DNA from 4 places in the Lysinibacillus sp. NPDC058147 genome. Region 2 is predicted to be linked to each of the others. Evidence: riboswitches for the same ligand, from Rfam matches in the RefSeq annotation. Region 2 holds a riboswitch; each other region holds the start of a gene.
What was found. A riboswitch is a leader RNA that binds a small molecule or an ion and turns the genes downstream of it on or off. The one in region 2 is predicted to bind S-adenosylmethionine.
Positions count from the first base shown of each region.

Region 1: it holds a riboswitch for S-adenosylmethionine, as region 2 does, so the genes downstream of both, metK (methionine adenosyltransferase) here and ACFVT8_RS18230 (cyclase family protein) in region 2, are expected to answer to the same signal.
Region 3: it holds a riboswitch for S-adenosylmethionine, as region 2 does, so the genes downstream of both, ACFVT8_RS16660 (methionine ABC transporter ATP-binding protein) here and ACFVT8_RS18230 (cyclase family protein) in region 2, are expected to answer to the same signal.
Region 4: it holds a riboswitch for S-adenosylmethionine, as region 2 does, so the genes downstream of both, ACFVT8_RS22085 (MetQ/NlpA family ABC transporter substrate-binding protein) here and ACFVT8_RS18230 (cyclase family protein) in region 2, are expected to answer to the same signal.

Region 1 covers NZ_JBHVUJ010000001.1:26,371-30,891, forward strand. The annotation lists gene pckA (phosphoenolpyruvate carboxykinase (ATP)) at 1-390, opposite strand, end outside; SAM riboswitch class I at 1,096-1,214, shown strand; gene metK (methionine adenosyltransferase) at 1,502-2,698, shown strand; gene ACFVT8_RS00140 (gamma carbonic anhydrase) at 2,871-3,392, opposite strand; gene ACFVT8_RS00145 (alpha/beta hydrolase) at 3,529-4,335, shown strand; gene ACFVT8_RS00150 (alanine/glycine:cation symporter family protein) at 4,461-4,521, shown strand, end outside.
Region 2 covers NZ_JBHVUJ010000006.1:200,092-204,612, reverse strand. The annotation lists gene ACFVT8_RS18240 (Cof-type HAD-IIB family hydrolase) at 1-177, shown strand, start outside; gene ACFVT8_RS18235 (DedA family protein) at 394-990, shown strand; gene ACFVT8_RS18230 (cyclase family protein) at 1,046-1,783, opposite strand; SAM riboswitch class I at 1,878-1,983, opposite strand; gene ACFVT8_RS18225 (YuzC family spore coat inner layer protein) at 2,132-2,542, opposite strand; gene ACFVT8_RS18220 (MFS transporter) at 2,914-4,098, opposite strand; gene ACFVT8_RS18215 (winged helix-turn-helix transcriptional regulator) at 4,209-4,521, shown strand, end outside.
Region 3 covers NZ_JBHVUJ010000005.1:233,945-238,465, forward strand. The annotation lists gene ACFVT8_RS16640 (arsenate reductase family protein) at 1-278, shown strand, start outside; gene gcvH (glycine cleavage system protein GcvH) at 666-1,046, shown strand; gene ACFVT8_RS16650 (toprim domain-containing protein) at 1,233-1,574, shown strand; gene ACFVT8_RS16655 (thioredoxin family protein) at 1,591-1,893, shown strand; SAM riboswitch class I at 1,958-2,061, shown strand; gene ACFVT8_RS16660 (methionine ABC transporter ATP-binding protein) at 2,482-3,510, shown strand; gene ACFVT8_RS16665 (methionine ABC transporter permease) at 3,500-4,168, shown strand; gene ACFVT8_RS16670 (MetQ/NlpA family ABC transporter substrate-binding protein) at 4,252-4,521, shown strand, end outside.
Region 4 covers NZ_JBHVUJ010000011.1:70,297-74,817, forward strand. The annotation lists gene ACFVT8_RS22075 (methionine ABC transporter permease) at 1-499, opposite strand, end outside; gene ACFVT8_RS22080 (methionine ABC transporter ATP-binding protein) at 492-1,517, opposite strand; gene ACFVT8_RS22085 (MetQ/NlpA family ABC transporter substrate-binding protein) at 1,623-2,456, opposite strand; SAM riboswitch class I at 2,645-2,749, opposite strand; gene ACFVT8_RS22090 (pyridoxal phosphate-dependent aminotransferase) at 2,970-4,139, opposite strand; gene ACFVT8_RS22095 (PhzF family phenazine biosynthesis protein) at 4,247-4,521, shown strand, end outside.

The DNA.
Region 1 (4,521 bases), on a different contig from region 2:
GTGCCAAGCATATTCATTGATTACTTGGATGCTTAATTGTGAATCTTTGTCAGCACCAGCAAAGCCTTTGAATACGAATAATTCGTCACGTTCTTTTAAATATTTTACTACTTTTACATATAAGTTATCGAACACTTCAGAAGAAATTGGTCGGTTAACTTTGCCCCAGTCAATTTTATCCTTTGTGCTATCTTCTTCTACCGTATATTTATCTTTAGGTGAACGACCAGTGTATTTGCCAGTTTCTGCACGAACTGCGCCATCTACTGTTAACATAGCTTCACCACGAGAAGTAGCCTTTTCAGCTAATTGTGGTACTGAAAGTTGAACATTAATGTTACCGCCGCTTAATAATTCCTTCAGTTCGTTTGCAATTTCTACTGAATTCATCGATTAAATACCATCCTTTTTTATAGTATTCCCTAGAGTTCGAGGGAGATTTTCTTAATTTCAAAATTAGTATAACACAATTGCTTAAATAATCTATACTAATTAAGAAATTATTTTTCAGATTTTATTACTTTTCAAGAAAACGACAAAAAGTAAATAGATTCGTTTTTATATTGCCTTTTACCCTATTTATTATAAGTGATCACACAATCACTTTCGACACAGCAAAAATGCATTTGGAAGCTTTTGTTGACATGAGGTTCGCACAGGATGTGAAGTCTTAGCTGTTTTTAAAGTTGGAGCTTGTGTCAACTGAAAAGAGGCTAGGATCATATTCATCCACCACATGTTCTGTAGCCACAAAATGTGCTGTAAAGGGTCACACATATGTTAACACATGATGTGAGGTGGAGAATAGGGATTATTTTGTTTCAAATTACAGCATAATCCAAATTACATAACCCATACTTTCTTTATAAGAATACAATCAATTATGTCCCAGCAATTGCGTCTGGAATCAGCTTTGTGTCAACGTGATGTCGGTCATTCAGTCTGTGTCGCTGTCGCACAGATAAATTGTTAGAGGACGTGGCGTTCTTAGACTGAGTTCCTCTATTTCAGCGGTTTTTTGAACATCCGCTGAAATAAGTGAAAAATATTTGACAACGTTCGACCTTTTCCGTATTATGAGATATTGAACGGATACTCTTATCCCGAGCTGGTGGAGGGTCAGGCCCTATGAAACCCGGCAACCTGCATGAAACATTTCACGACATGCGCTGGTGCCAACCTGATGCAAGGGGAAACCCCTTGAACGATAAGAGTGAAAGGTTATGAAGTCATTATTCCTTTCCTCATGTTAAGTAAACGTGGGAAAAGGATTTTTTTATTGTTAAAAACGAATATAAAGGTAAGTATATAGTCCTTTCCTTATTAAATGACGGATCTTTCGAAACCCTCGTGTTAAGAGCAGCAGCTGTTTTATTGTGCGAAAGTGCGACGACAGCAACAACGGCTTAAGAGTTCAATCTTTAGGAGCGGACTTGACATGGGTAATGAGTACCGTATTAATTCGCAAATATTATTTGTAAAAGTAATAGGAGGAAACCAAATGACAAACCGTCGACTGTTTACATCAGAGAGTGTAACAGAAGGACATCCAGACAAAATTTGTGATCAAATCTCGGATGCCATTTTAGATGCAATTTTAGCAGAAGATCCAAACGCACGTGTAGCGTGTGAAACAACAGTAACTACAGGCTTAGTTTTAGTAGCAGGAGAAATTACTACTTCTACTTATGTAGATATTAAAGGTATCGTTCGTGATACTGTAGCAGAAATCGGTTATACACGTGGGAAATATGGCTTTGATGCTGAAAACCTAGCAGTACTTGTTGCTATTGGTGAGCAATCACCTGATATAGCTCAAGGTGTTGACCAAGCATTAGAGGCGCGTGAAGGCTCTATGACAGATGCTGACATTGAAGCAATTGGTGCAGGTGACCAAGGTTTAATGTTCGGTTATGCATGTAACGAAACACCAGAGCTTATGCCATTACCAATTAGTTTAGCGCATAAATTGGCTCGTCGTTTAACGGAAGTACGTAAATCTGGTGAACTAGCATATTTACGTCCAGACGGAAAAACACAAGTAACTATTGAATATGATGAAAACAATGTACCAGTGCGCGTGGATACGATTGTAATTTCAACACAGCATGACGAAGAAGCTACACTTGAGCAAATTCAAGCAGACTTAAAAGAATTCGTTATTGCTCCAGTTGTTCCAAGTGAATTACTTGATGCCGATACTAAATATTTCATCAACCCAACTGGCCGATTCGTAATTGGTGGTCCAAAAGGGGATGCTGGTCTAACTGGACGTAAAATCATCGTTGATACATACGGTGGCTATGCACGTCATGGCGGAGGTGCTTTCTCTGGTAAGGACGCAACTAAGGTAGACCGTTCAGCGGCGTATGCAGCACGCTATGTGGCAAAAAACATCGTAGCAGCTGGTTTAGCAGAACGAGCTGAAGTACAACTAGCTTATGCGATTGGTGTTGCACAACCTGTATCTATTGCTGTTGATACATTCGGGACAGGAAAAGTTGCGGAAAGTGAAATTGTAAAATGGGTACGCGAGCTATTTGATCTACGCCCAGCAGGGATTATTAAAATGCTTAACCTTCGTCGCCCTATTTATAAGCAAACTGCAGCATATGGTCACTTCGGTCGTACAGACTTAAATGTACCTTGGGAACAAACAGACAAAGCTGACGCATTAAAAGAAAAAGTAGGCTACTAAGCTATTCAGCTAAAGTAATGAAGTAGCTAGAAAAATATTTTAAAATAACTTTTACAGAAAGGGGCTCAACATTCTTATAGCCCCTTTCGCTGTTTTTATCGAAAAAGAGAAGCTCCTAATCATAATTATGTATGGTTCGTCTGTTCAAGCAAACGTGGAGCTGTTGAAATAGCTATTTATTTTCTGTTTGAAGAGATTTATAGTATTGTCCTTTTTCTACATATTCACGTATGATGCGTTCCATATCTTCTTTATCTTCATCATTCAATTCTCTTACAACCTTTGCAGGACGACCTAATGCTAAGCTATTTGGAGGAATGACTTTGCCAGGAGGTACTAGACTACCCGCCCCAATGAATGCACCCTCTCCAATCTCCGCTCCGTCTAATACTATAGAGCCCATACCTATTAAGGCTTTTTTACGAATCGTGCAGCTATGTAAAGTTACTTGATGTCCGACTGTTACTTCATCTTCAATAATGAGCGGATATTTAGGGCTTTGATGTAAGCAACAGAGGTCTTGAATACTAACTCGTTTTCCGATAATTGTCGGTGATACATCCCCTCGTATAACTGTGTTAAACCAAATTGTTGTTTCAGCACCTATTGTAACGTCACCAGTAACGGTTGCATAATCGGCGATAAAAACAGACGGATCGATATTGGGTGTTTTACCTTTAAATGGATAGATCATGAGGATCGCCTCTTTTCTTTCTATGATGTAATATTATCGTATCAAATACGCAACTTGATGGAAATATAAAATTAAAATGAGCTAGATATTCCGATATAATCATTGTGTAATTATTTTTTTAGGAGGACTATGTGAAATGTGGAAATGGGAAGCTGATGGACAAGCAAAGGCTGTGGTTGCTATTCTTCATGGTGCATATGAAAATCACCGATGGTATGCATGGCTTATAGAAAAACTTAGATTGGAAGGCTTCCACATAGTCATGGGGGATTTACCTAATCATGGGGTAAATGTAGGATTTTCGCGTGTTCATGATGAAGATTTTAAAGAATACAACAAATATACAAGGCATTTAATGGAGAATGCTTTTTCGTATAATTTACCTGTCTTTTTAATAGGACATGGGCTTGGTGCGACACTATTACTACATACCATGCAAAAACGAAAATATGAATGCGCAGGGATTATCATAACTTCACCTTGGCTTCATTTAAAGCTATTGCCAGGTAAACTATCAAATGCATTAACTAGTTTAAGTGCCCTGACTGCAAATGTGAAACTGACCCATGAAATAACATTAGAATCATTAACGCGCAGTTTAGAGGGTAGAGATGAGATGAAGGATGAGGTTCCTTTTTCGTCAATCGTTTCAGTGAAATGGTATCGAGAACTACAGCAAATGATGCGCAATTTAGTGTTATTGCCTAAGGCTGAATTCCCTAATATGCCTATGTTAGTTATGACAGCTGAAAAAGATAATATTACTGAAACTAAACAAACGCGTAACTGGCTACATCAGATGGAATTTACAGAGTTTCAATTCAAAGAATGGGCAAACTGTTATCATAATCTATTTCATGAAGTAGAGCGTGACGAGATTTTTGTTTATATACGTGATTTTATTAATAATGCTCTTCGAAGAATTGGTTATATAATTGAATAGAGAATTACCCCTCCAATTAACTAGAAAAATTACTACTTTTTGTTACTTGAATATAATGTTGTAATTTTCTGAAAAGTGTAATACTATAATGACTCAAAGTATTATTTTCAAATTGGAGGGGTAAAATGGAAACAATCGTCGGGAAAATTAATGAGATTTTATGGGGACCGTGGTTTATTTATGGCA
Region 2 (4,521 bases):
GAGGAAGCACTTGCTTTTGGCGATGGAGATAATGATATCGACATGCTAGAGCAGGTTGGCTTTGGTATTGCAATGGGCAACGGTAGTAAAGCATTAAAAAATGTCGCTAATTATGTAACGAAGAAATCAACGGAAGACGGTATTGATTATGCTCTACGTGAGCTACAAATAATTTAATTATTTTAAAGTGAATAATATTTTAGGTAAATTAAAATATAAATCAACTAGTCTCTAAGAAAAAACTATAGTTATAAAACGCATTTTTTTACGATACAACATTGATTGTTTTCATGGAGAAAACTGTATTTAATCCATAATACTCATAAAGTTGTGTCCTTTGAGTTATTATAAAGCTAACTATTAAAATTATTACGCTTTAGGTGGGATGGATTTATGGCGCATCACGTGCAATCTCTTATTGAACATTATGGATATTTTGGCATCATTCTTATCCTAGTTGGGGGGATTGTCGGGCTGCCACTTCCTGATGAGATATTTTTGACATATGTAGGGTATAGTGTATATCAAGAAACTCTTGCACATATTCCAGCATTAATCAGCGCTATTATAGGTGCAGCGGGGGGGATTACCCTGAGTTACTATATAGGCTATAAATTCGGGCTACCTTTATTACGAAAATACGGTTCGAAAGTCCATATTACTGAACAGAAAATTGATTTTACTAAAAAATTATTTGAAAAAATTGGACCGATATTATTATTAATAGGATATTTTATTCCTGGTGTACGACATCTTACTGCCTATATTGCGGCAATTAATAATTATCCTTATAAAAAATTTGCTTTCTTTGCTTATACGGGAGCAACTATATGGACATTTACTTTTATTACCTTAGGGAAGGTACTTGGAGAGAAGTGGCATTATGTTGGGTTATATTTATCCCGCTACAGTATTTATGTTATAGTATTGTTCATCATCATTATGTTGATTGTTTATTTTGTTTTCAAAAGAAAGAATACATCTAGATAAATTAAATTTATGAAGGGTCTGATTCAATATTTATTGAATCAGACCCTTTGCTATATTAAGGTAATATTGCGAATGAACGGACAGGGAATCCAGACGCTTTTTCAGGCTTTGGCACAATATTGAATATAGCAGCGCCTTTTGGAGGGAGCTTATCTAAATTTGTCATAAGCTCAATTTGGTAAGTATCTTGCTCTAGCACAAAATATTCGCCGTCTAACTTACCATTTTTACGAAAATCAGCTGCTGAATCCGTATCAAAAGTTTCGTGGCCAATAGCACTTACTTTTCGTTCGTTGAATAAAAATTGTAACGCTTCTAATCCCCAGCCTGGAATGTGATTATTGCCATCAGCGTCTTTGTTGCTGAAAGACTCTTTATCTGGCCAACGTTTACTCCAATCGGTACGTAGCGCAACAAAGGTACCTGCTTCAATTTCCCCATATTGAGCTTCAAAGTCGAGAATATCTTGAACACTTAACGTGTAGTCGTTATTAGTTTCGGCTTCTTTAGATTTATCAATAACGATTAGTGGTAGCACTAGTTCTTTTAGCTCCAATTCCTCTAAATAGCGTGTATCTCGCACAAAATGGATAGGTGGGTCGATATGTGTTCCATATTGCCCAGGGAAAGTGAATTGTTGTGCAAAGAAGCCGTCGTCATGCGAAAATAATGTTTCAAATTTTGCATCATCAAACATAAAGAAATGTGGAGAATTTGGACCAAAAGTATGTGTTAAATCTACCCATTCTTTCGATTTCAATAGTTGAATTGCTTGTAAAAGTTCGTTTGTCATAATAGTTCCCTGCTTTCTTTTAATTAGAATGTAAAAACAAAAAAGAGTCCTCCTTGAAGAAGAGGACTCTTGCGCAAAGCAACTGAAGTAAGTCTTCTCATCTTCAAGGCCAAATTTTTGCCAATTGGAATTAGCACCATACCTATAGGCTGGTTGCTGAGACTTCATAGGGCCAATCCCTCCGTCTCTCTTGATAAGAAAAAAACGATATAAGAATTTTCAGAAATAACGATTACAAACACTTTAGCATATTTATTTATTGTTTACAAGTTCAATAGGAATACAAGGTTAAAATTCATAAAGATTATAAAGGCAAAAAAAGAGGGCCCTTTTCAAAGGACCAACTCTTCACCAACCCAAAATTAGTGTTAGCTTACAACAGCTACTTTCAGTAAATGTTATACGTAACCCATCTGGTGTATATGCGGTTTCGAATTTTATAGTAATGCCTGTTGACGCAATTAACTTTTCAACTTCGGTTTTATTTGATTGTTGTGCTGCGTTCATAAGATCATGCGCAAATTGCTCTGATTCATCAATTTTATCCGTAAGTAATTGTGCTTGCTGCATAATAACCTTGATCCGTTTCGCAGAAGTCTTCAATTTCTTTGTATTGACGATTGGAAATGGGCTTCTATTTGTTGGGTTTGTCGGCATTGCTAGATGGCTAGAAGGGTGTTGAATTGTTGGTTGATTTGCCATTACCCATGCCGGATAATAATTAGGATAGACAAAATACGGATAAGGATTGTAATACAACTAAATTCCTCCTATCCTATGCTGATACCTTATATTATGTACAACTAAGACTTTCGGTGTTAATGGTTAACTTTGAAAAAACTGAGAGAAAAATGATCTGACCCAAAAAAGTTAGATTGGTGTCTAACTTTTACGGGGCAGTTCAAAAGGGCTCAGTTGAATGGGTTAACTCTCGATCAACTTATACTTCTTCTAGATGAAAAAAATTGTGCAATATATGATGAGGCAATATTCAATCGTCATTAGACTATCTGTATCCAAATTTCAAGGCATGTTTTGATGATACTTTCCTTCAATCAAATAAATAGCAAAAAGGAAGGCGCTTTTTAGACAGCACCTTCCTCACATTTTTTTACCTGTAAGCAATGTATTTATTTTTTGTTTCTATCGAAGATTAACCATAGTAACGTAGTAACTGCAGCAACCATCACCATACCGAATCCGTATATAGGAGTATGAGCTAATGATTGTTGGCGAACGATGATTCCTCCAATGTAGGATCCTAGAAAAATACCAATGTTAAAGGCCGAAATATTTAATGCTGAAGCCATTGAAATAGCTGATGGTATATATTTTTCTGAAATCTGAACGGCATAAAGCTGTAATCCCGGTACATTCATAAACATAAATAGCCCCATAATTAAGACCATTATTAATCCACCGATTGATGATTCTAAAAAGAAGTTGATGCCGAGTAGCGCTAATGCTAAGCCAATAAGGATAATAAAAATAGAACGTAAAGGGTTATTATTCGCAAAATGACCACCTAATGTATTACCGATGGCAACACAAATACCGTATACAACTAAAATCACGACTATTGCTTTAGGTGAGTAGCCCATATACTGCTCTAAAATAGGAGAAATATACGTATACACTACGAATGCGCCACCATATCCAATTGCAGTAATAAAGAGAATTAATAGCATTCTTATATTTCCTAATACTTTCCCGATATCTCGAATAGATATTGGATTCCCTTTAGTTAATTGACTAGGTACAAGTAGGGCATTACTAATTAAGCCAATAATACCTATGATAACTATGAAAATGAACGACATTCGCCAATCAGTTATTTGTCCAATAAAAGTCCCTAGTGGGACACCAGTCACAGTTGCTAATGTTAGTCCTGTAAACATAAAAGCTATTGCACTTGCTCGTTTATTAGGCGCTACAACATCTGCAGCGATAACAGAGGCAATAGACATAAACACACCATGTGCTAATGCTGAAATAACACGCCCCGTTAGTAGTAATGAGAATGAGGGTGCTAATGCTGCAAGTAAATTACCGATAATAAATAGTACCATAACAAGCAGTAATACATTTTTGCGACTTATGCGCGATGTTAATGCTGTTAAAAGCGGTGCACCAATAGTTACACCTAGTGCATATATGGATACGGTTAAACCCGCAGTACTTAATGTTATATCAAAATTTTCTGTAATTAATGGAAGTAGTCCAACGCTTATAAATTCTGTAGAACCGATACCAAATGCACTAATCGCAAGTGCGAGTAATGTTAGTTTGGCATTCGGCACTTTTGTATCTTTCATTCTAATAATATCTCCTTTGATTTCTTTTATAGTATATAGTAATATTCATATATGCCTAAAAGTTATATAGGGTACTTTTAGTTACTATTGAATATTACAGGGGGTTTACAATGAAAAAAGTTTATAATATTGGTGTTGAAGCCACTCTTGAAGTTATTGGGGGCAAATGGAAACCTATTATTCTTTGTCATCTTAACCACCATGGTCAAATTCGTACGAATGAATTTCGTCGATTGATTCCAGGCATTTCGCAAAAAATGCTAACGAGCCAATTACGTGAATTAGAGCAGTCAGGATTAATTGATCGTAAGGTTTTCAATCAAGTACCACCAAAAGTTGAATATTCGCTAACACCTTATGGTCAAGAGATGGACCCTGTGCTCAATATGCTTTGCACTTGGGGTGAAAAACATATCGAAGTAC
Region 3 (4,521 bases), on a different contig from region 2:
CATACGAAGAGGTACACATTGTCGAACAACCGCCTACAAAGGACGAATTATCAAAACTATGGCAAGCTAGTGGACAACCGTTAAAGAAATTTTTTAATACTTCTGGTATGAAATATCGCGAGCTTGGCTTAAAGGATAAACTTGCTGAAATGACTGAAGAGGAGCAACTTGAACTGCTTGCTTCAGATGGTATGTTGATTAAACGTCCGATTGTAACCGATGGAAAAAAAGTTACTTTAGGGTTTAAAGAATCAGATTTTGAGCAAGCTTGGAAATAACGCTTTTAACTTCTTTCAGTAGAAGTCTCTCACCTCTATAGTTGGTGAGATGAATACGGTTATAAATTACTTTCCAAACATCCGTTGAAATAGAAGAACTCAGTCTAAGAGCGCCACGTCCTGTGGCAACGGCTGAGTGACCAACATCATGTTGGCCTAAAGCCTCCGGCGGATGTCATAGAATCGGAAAAGAGTTCTTAGGGGGGATTAGCCTAAAACCATCGCATCCATGCGATAACGGCTAATTGACCTGCATCGTGCAGGCCTAAGCACAAAGCATTCCGGACACAATTATGCTGTGGCATAATTGATTCTTGCTTGTTTTTATGGAAGAAGTATGGCACACTGAAAATGAATATATTACATATTTATGGAGGGGTTTTTTGCATGAGCACACCTAAAGACTTACGTTACTCTGAAGAGCACGAATGGGTAAAAGTAGAAGATGGTAAAGTACGTATCGGTATTTCTCATTTCGCACAATCTGAACTTGGAGATATCGTTTTCGTTGAGCTTCCACAAGTTGGCGACGAAATCAAAACTGATGATCCATTCGGTAGCGTAGAATCTGTAAAAACAGTTTCTGAATTATACGCACCAATCTCAGGTACAGTAGTTGAAGTAAATGCAGATTTAGAAGATAGCCCAGAATTCGTTAATGAATCACCATATGAAAAAGCATGGATGATCGTTGTAGAGCCAGCTGATGCATCAGAGATTGAAAAGCTAATGACAGCTGAGCAATACGAAGAAATGATTGCAGAATAAGACAAGCCTGAATTAGAAAAACGTCGGAAACTACCGACGTTTTTTATTATCTTCATTCATCCTGTCATTACAGTAAGTGTGGTGAAAGCAAGTATATTCCTTTATCAATAGGTGTCTAACTGTATCAACAACAAGGTTTATTGATATAATGAGTTATAAGGGATATGTCTAAATGGGGGTGGCGTGATGGTCGAGGGAAAATGCTTAATTGTCGAAGGCCGATCGGATAAGCTTCAAATTGAACCTATTTTAAATGAAGATGTTAAAATACTTTGTACGAATGGTACAATCGGTGTGCATCAATTAGAAGAGTTGCTTGATCCATACGAGGGATGTGAGCTTTTTACGTTTTTTGATGCAGATACATCGGGTGATAAACTACGAGCATTAATGGACAGACATTATCCAGAGGCAGAGCATTTACGTACGATGCCAACATATAAGGAAGTTGAGACAACTCCGAGAAAGGTGTTAGCAGCGATATTACTTCGTGCACACTTCTCAATCCATAATGAATATATTTTGTAAGGTTGCGTGAAAAATGATGGAAGAATGGTCAAAAGAGCAGTGGGACGCAGTTGTCCAATCAGGTGAAAAGGCTGCCTTTTATTTATATACGCCAATGTGTGGAACGTGTGCAGTTGCATCGAAAATGATGACGATTGTTGAGCAATTGCTGCCACAGCTACAGGTCGGTAAAGCGAATATTAATTTTATAGAGCAAATAGCTTATGCTCATAAAATCGAAAGTGTACCATGTTTACTCGTATGTGAAGACGGAGAAGTGACAGAAAAGGTTTATGCCTTTCAATCCGTACCATATTTATACGAATTGTTAAAAAATTAATTGACTGAATATTAATAGCGTGGTAAAGTAACAAATATATTAAAAAAACAATAAATATATCGAACTCTTATAAAGAGCGGCGGAGGGAAGTGCCCTATGAAGCCCGGCAACCATCACAAAGTGAAAAGGTGCCAAATCACCCAAAGATTTATCTTTGACAGATGAGAGAACGGTTTAGCGTATAAGATACGTGACCCCTTCTACTTGTCTATAAGTGAAGGGGTTTTTTTAACTTCTTTCAACACCCGCTGAAATAGAAGAACTCAGTCTAAGAACGCCACATCCTGTGGCAACGACTGAGTGACCAACGTCATGTTGGCCTAAAGCCTCCGGCAGATGTCACGGAATCGGAAAGGAGTGCTTAGGGGATATTAGCCTAAAACCATCGCATCCATGCGATAACGGCTAATTGACCTGCATTGGTGCTGTGTTGCTGACGCTTCGCTTTCGCACAGACAAATAGACGTTACTGTCCGCTGCGTTAGCACTACGCATTCGCGCAGAAAACATCTGCAGGCCTAAGCACAAAGCCGATTCCGGACGCAATTATGCCGAGGCATAATTGATATAAGAAAAGGAGAATTCGCTATGATCAATCTTCAAAATATTACGAAGAAATACAAAACCGCGAATGGCGAATTAATAGCTGTCAAAGACGTCAACCTTTCTATTAATAAAGGTGAAATTTTCGGCATTATCGGCTATAGTGGCGCTGGTAAAAGTACAATGATTCGCTTGTTAAACGGCTTGGAAAAGCCTACATCCGGTACGGTGACGGTTAACAATCAAGAATTTTCATCCATAAAGGGGCAAAAGCTCAGAGATGCTAGACAAAAGGTCAGTATGATTTTCCAACATTTCAACTTACTTTGGTCTAGAACTGTTGAAGAAAACATCGCTTTCCCACTAGAAATTGCAGGTGTTCCAAAAGCAAAACGTGAAGCACGTGTGAAAGAATTAATAACTTTAGTTGGCCTAGAAGGGCGCGCTAAAGCATATCCATCACAATTATCAGGTGGACAAAAGCAACGTGTAGGTATCGCTCGTGCACTTGCTAATAATCCAGAGGTATTGTTATGTGATGAGGCAACATCCGCACTCGATCCGGAGACAACAGATGCTATCCTTGATCTCCTTGTCGATATTAACGAACGATTAGGTTTAACGATTGTGTTAATCACACATGAAATGCACGTTATTCGCAAAATTTGTCATCGTGTAGCGGTTATGGAAGCTGGAGAAATTGTAGAACGTGGTGAAGTATTACAAGTATTCCAAGCTCCACAAGCTGCCATTACGAAAAAATTCGTTTCTCAAATTACAGATACGAAGGAAACACAGGATACTGTGGCACAAATTAAAGCAAATTACCCTAATGGACAACTTGTTAAGCTAATTTTTGTAGGTGAAAAAACGGAGCAGCCTGTCATTTCACATCTTGTGAAACAGTTTGATGTAGAAGTAAGTATTGTACATGGGAATATTTCGCAAACGAAAAATGGCGCGTACGGTACACTTATTGTGCAAATTGAGGGCTCAGAGTCCAATGTTGCTGCTGCACTTAGCTACTTAAATACAGTCGAAGTACAAACGGAGGTGATTGCAAATGCTAACTAGTCTTTTTCCGAATGTCGACTGGGAAAAATTGTGGGACGCTACGTATGAAACATTGTACATGACAACAGTTTCTACGGTTATCACATTTATACTTGGATTAGTAATTGGAATCTTATTATTTTTATCAAGTCCCAACCAATTATGGGCCAATAAACTTGTGAACTTTTTAACGGGCTCAATCGTTAACATTTTCCGTTCGATTCCATTTATCGTTTTGATTATCTTATTAATTCCATTTACGAAGTTTTTACTCGGCACAATTCGTGGCGCAGATGCGGCTTTACCAGCACTAATAATTGGAGCTGCACCATTCTATGCACGAATGGTATTAATCGCCTTACGTGAAATCGATAAAGGTGTTATTGAAGCAGCTCGTTCGATGGGTGCCAAAACATCAACGATTATTTGGAAAGTATTAATTCCAGAATCGTTACCAGCGCTTATTTCGGGTATTACTGTAACGGCTGTAGCACTTGTTGGTTATACTGCGATGGCAGGTATTATCGGTGCAGGTGGTCTAGGAAACTTAGCATTCTTAGATGGTTTCCAACGTAATCGCACAGATGTAACTTTAATGGCGACTATATTAATCTTAATAGTTGTATTTATTATCCAATGGATTGGCGACATGATTACGATCAAAACAGATAAACGTTAAAAAGAACATCTCGCTACATCTAAGAGGTTATTTCGGTTTTATACCGCTAACATATTTAAATAAGAAAAAGGGAGAGTAATAAAATGAAGAAGTTATTAGCAGGATTATTTTTATCAGTATTAGTACTAGCTTTAGCCGCTTGTGGTGCTGGTAAAAAAGAAGATACAAGCTCAGGATCATCATCTAGTGATAGTAAAGAAAAAGCAACGTTAACAGTAGGTGCTTCAAATACACCTCATGCGGTTATTCTGGAAAAAGCAAAACCAATTTTAGCTAAAGAAGGTATCGATCTTAAAATTGAAACATATCAAGACTATGTATTACCAAACAAAGATTTAGAATCTGGCGAACTT
Region 4 (4,521 bases), on a different contig from region 2:
TTGCTCCGATAAGACCGATTGTGGCAATCGTTAAACCTAAAATAATGGATGGGCGTGCCTCACGTAGTAAGACATTCCAAATAATATGACGACGTTTAATACCCATTGCTGTATAAGCTTCCACAACACCTGGATCAACTTCTAAAAGTGCAGTTTCCATAAGTCGCGCAATATAAGGCGCTGTATAGACAACAAGCGGCACGATAACACCTTTTACACCAATAGTTGTGCCGACGATTAGCTTCGTAAACGGTAAAATGAAGAATAGTAAAATAATGAATGGTACAGAGCGGATAATATTAATAAATAAATTGAAAAATTGATAGAGAAATTTATTTTCAAACGATTGCCCCGGACGAGTTAAAACGATTAAAAGCCCTAATGGGATCCCTATTAAAATAGAGAAAAACAATGAAATCCCGACCATTTGAAAGGTTTCGATAATAGATTTCCAAATAACATCTGACCAATCTGCAAAGAAGCTTTGAATGCTATTCATTTAATTCGCCTCCTAATTCCTCAACGCTTACCCCGTTTTCTGTAAAATACTTAAGTGCTTTTTCAACGATATGTGACTCACCGTGTAGATGCACGACAATATTACCAACAATGCCGTTTTTTAATTCAATGATATTGGCTGTTAAAATATTTGGTTGAACATCATACACTTTGCTCACTTCTGCAAGTAATGGTTTCCCAGTACTTTCACCAAGGAATGTTAAACGAATAACACTCCCCGAAACATTTAATTGCTCGATAAGGGAAGGCGATAAATTACGTTGAGAAATGGTATTTAAAAACTTTCGGGTCGTTGGATGCTGAGGCTTCGAAAATAGTTCTATAGCAGAGCCATATTCCACAACCTTCCCTGATTCAAGAACAGATACATCATCGCAAATTTTTTGAATAACATTCATTTCATGTGTAATGAGTAAAATAGTGATGCCTAGCTCACGATTAATCTTCAAGAGAAGCTCAAGAATAGCGTCAGTTGTTTCAGGGTCGAGTGCACTTGTTGCTTCATCACTGAGCAAAATCTCAGGCTCTTGGGCAAGGGCACGTGCAATAGCGACACGTTGTTTTTGACCACCTGAAAGCTGGCTAGGATAACTATCTAATTTCTCTGTTAGGCCAACAATTTCTGCATATTTTGCAACGCGTTTTTTCACTTCGGAGTCGTTATAGCCAAGGAGCTTTAATGGTACCGATATATTGTTGTACACAGTCGCTGTTTTTAAGAGGTTAAAATGCTGGAAGATCATCCCGATTTTTTGGCGGGTTTTGCGAAGGTCGTTTAGAGAAAGGGAAGTAATATCTACATGATCGATTAATACCTTTCCTGTTGTTGGACGCTCTAATAAATTGACACAGCGAATAAGGGTACTTTTTCCTGCACCACTATAGCCGATAACCCCATGAATTTCACCTTTTTTGACATGTAAGTTAATACCATCTACTGCTTTGACGATACCTTTTTTAGTTTTAAATTCTTTTGTTATATTTTCTAATTGAATCATACTGTGATATCTCCTTTCTAAGTCCTTCTATAAAGCAAGAATCTGCTAGCTTTCCTGTAGGAGTCTCGCAGATTCTCGATTTTATGAAAGGTTCTTAATCGTTACTTACCAGCTTGGAATTATAGAACCTTTGAATTCCTCTTCAATAAATTTGCGTACTTCATCAGATTGATAAGCTTCAACGAATTTCTTAATAGTTGGGTCGTCCTTGTTTTCAGCACGTACAGCAATGTAATTTACATATGGAGAGTCTGTAGATTCTAAAAGAATGGCGTCTTTTTTAGGGTTAATGCCAGCATCAAGTGCGAAGTTCGTATTAATAGCTGCTACATCTACTTCACTAAGTTGTTTTGGAATTTGTGCAGCCTCTAATTCAATGAATTTCAAATTCTTTTTGTTTTCTTCCACATCGCGGATAGATGCTGTTAAATCTGCTCCGTCTTTTAATTTAATATAGCCCGCCTCTTGAAGGACAAATAGGGCACGTGCTCCGTTTGTTGGATCATTTGGTAATCCGAATGTTGCACCATCAGGAACGTCACCGAATGATTTGTATTTCTCAGAGTATATGCCCATAGGAGTTAAAATTGTTTTTCCAACTGGCACTAAATCTGTATTGTGATCTTTGTTAAAGGCATCGAGGAATGGCTTGTGTTGATAGCTGTTTACATCAAGATCACCCTCGGCTAACGATGTATTTGGTAAAACATAATCAGAGAAAGATTTTACTTCTACCTCTAAGCCCTTTTCTTTGGCAACTTTTGCTGCAACCTCTGCAATTTGCTCGTGTGGACCAGAAGTTACACCTACTACAATTTTATGTTCATTAATAGCCTTACTTTGACTATCTTTACTATCTTCTTTAGTACCGCAGCCTACTAATGCTGCTACCAATGTGAGACCCGCTAAACCTAATAAAAATTTGTTTTTCTTTTTCATGAAACATACCTCCAAAGTTGTGTTTTATCGGTTTGTATAAAAAAACAATTTCGCCTTGGCGTAATTGCCGTACGGATTTTGAATTGTGCTAGCACAATTCAAAATGCCGGAGGCTTTTATCTTCATGTAAATGAAAATAAAAAAAACTCTCTTAAAAAAATTAAGAGAGGCTCATGAAAAAGTGTCCTCTCTTATCTTTCAAACGATGGTCGTTTGCAGGATTTAGCACCTTCCTTAAAAAAGGAGGTTGCCGAGCTTCATAGGGCCAGTCCCTCAGCTACTCTTGATAAGAGATTTATAATATTTTTTTGTAAATCCGATAGAACTAATATAAATTATAGGATATAGTAAGTCAATCGAATTTTTAAAATTTTTTATTTTATTATAATATTTAGTCGCGATAGAATCCGTTAGAAGAAGGGTTAGAGCAACCAAAAAAGAGTGTGAAATAAAAAACTGTTCCCATAGCAAGTTTGAGCAGTTTAATCTACTCAGGTAGGGGGATTGAGATGTTCATGAGCTAAATAAGTTTAATTTTTCAATTCTGCTAATCGCTTCGCGTAAACGGTCTTCGCTAACAAGTAAACCAACCCGCACATAGCCTTCACCATATTGACCGAAGCCATTGCCTGCAGCAACTGCGATATCAGCTTTGTCAAGTAATAAATCGGCAAATTGTTCACTCGTAAAACCTAACGGAACAGGGAGCCATGCAAAGAAAGAGCCTTTCGGAGCTGTTACTTGCCAGCCAATTCGCTGAGCTTCTTCAATCAGGACATTTCGTCGACGCTCATAAGTCGCTCTTAGCTCATCCGCGCAACTTTGAGAAGCAGTAAGCGCAACTGCCGCGGCTTGTTGCACTGCCGGGAATTGACTACAAAATAGATGATCTTGAATAAGGTTAATGGCTGCAACAATATCAGGGTTACCAACTGCAAAACCAATACGCCAGCCCGCCATATTATATGTTTTGGATAATGTATACATTTCGATACCGACATCTTTCGCACCGTCCGCTTGCAAGAAGCTGATAGGTTTATTGCCGTCAAATCCAATTGCCCCGTAGGCAAAATCATGTGATACGATAATGTTGTGTTCTTTTGCAAAGCGTACTGTTTCCTCGAAAAATTCAAGTGTTGCAGTACCACCAGTTGGATTATTCGGGTAATTCAAGTAAAGCAGCTTCGCCTTTTCTTTTACTGCATCGGATAAAGCATTATAATCAGGCAGGAAATTATTTTCTGCAAAAAGTGGCATGACTTCAAAATTAACATCACCTAATACGACTCCGGATAAGTAATCTGGATATCCGGGATCCGGCAATAACATTGTATCACCGGGATTTAATACTGCTAACGGTAGCTCAACAAGACCAATTTTCGTACCACCGAGAATAGCTACCTCTGTTTCAGGATCAATGTCAACATTGAATTCACGTTTGTAGAAGCTTGCTGCTGCTTGGCGTAATTCAGCTATGCCACGAAATGGAGAGTATTTATGATTTTGAGGATTTTCTGCCGCCTCCTGTAATGCTTTAATAATGTGAGGGGGAGTGGGTTGATCTGGATTACCTTGACCAAGATTGATAACATCACGCCCTTCAGCAAGAGCGGCGTTTACTTTTTGTACAAGTGCTGCAAAAAATTGAGTTGGGAGTTGCTGTAGTTTTTTTGAGAATTCCATGCGCGTTCACCTTTTTCAGAATATAATAATTATTAAAGATATGATGCACATAATATTACTTTTTCTGGTAATTGTCTAGAGCCCAATAGTATATGAGGTGAGGAAAATTGAACAAAGTCTCGTATTTTATCATCAATGCTTTTACTACAGAGCTTTACAAGGGAAATCCCGCAGCAGTCTGTTTACTTGATTCAGCAATACCTGAGTCGACTATGCAAAAAATCGCTCAGGAGATTCCCGTACCAACAACAGCTTTTGTCCAAAAAAGAGGTAATGATTTTTTTCTTAGATGGTTTACACCAACAAAGGAAATACCGATTTGTGGACATGGAACAATCGCTAGTGCTTTTTTACTCTGGAAACAAGGGATTGTACCCATCAA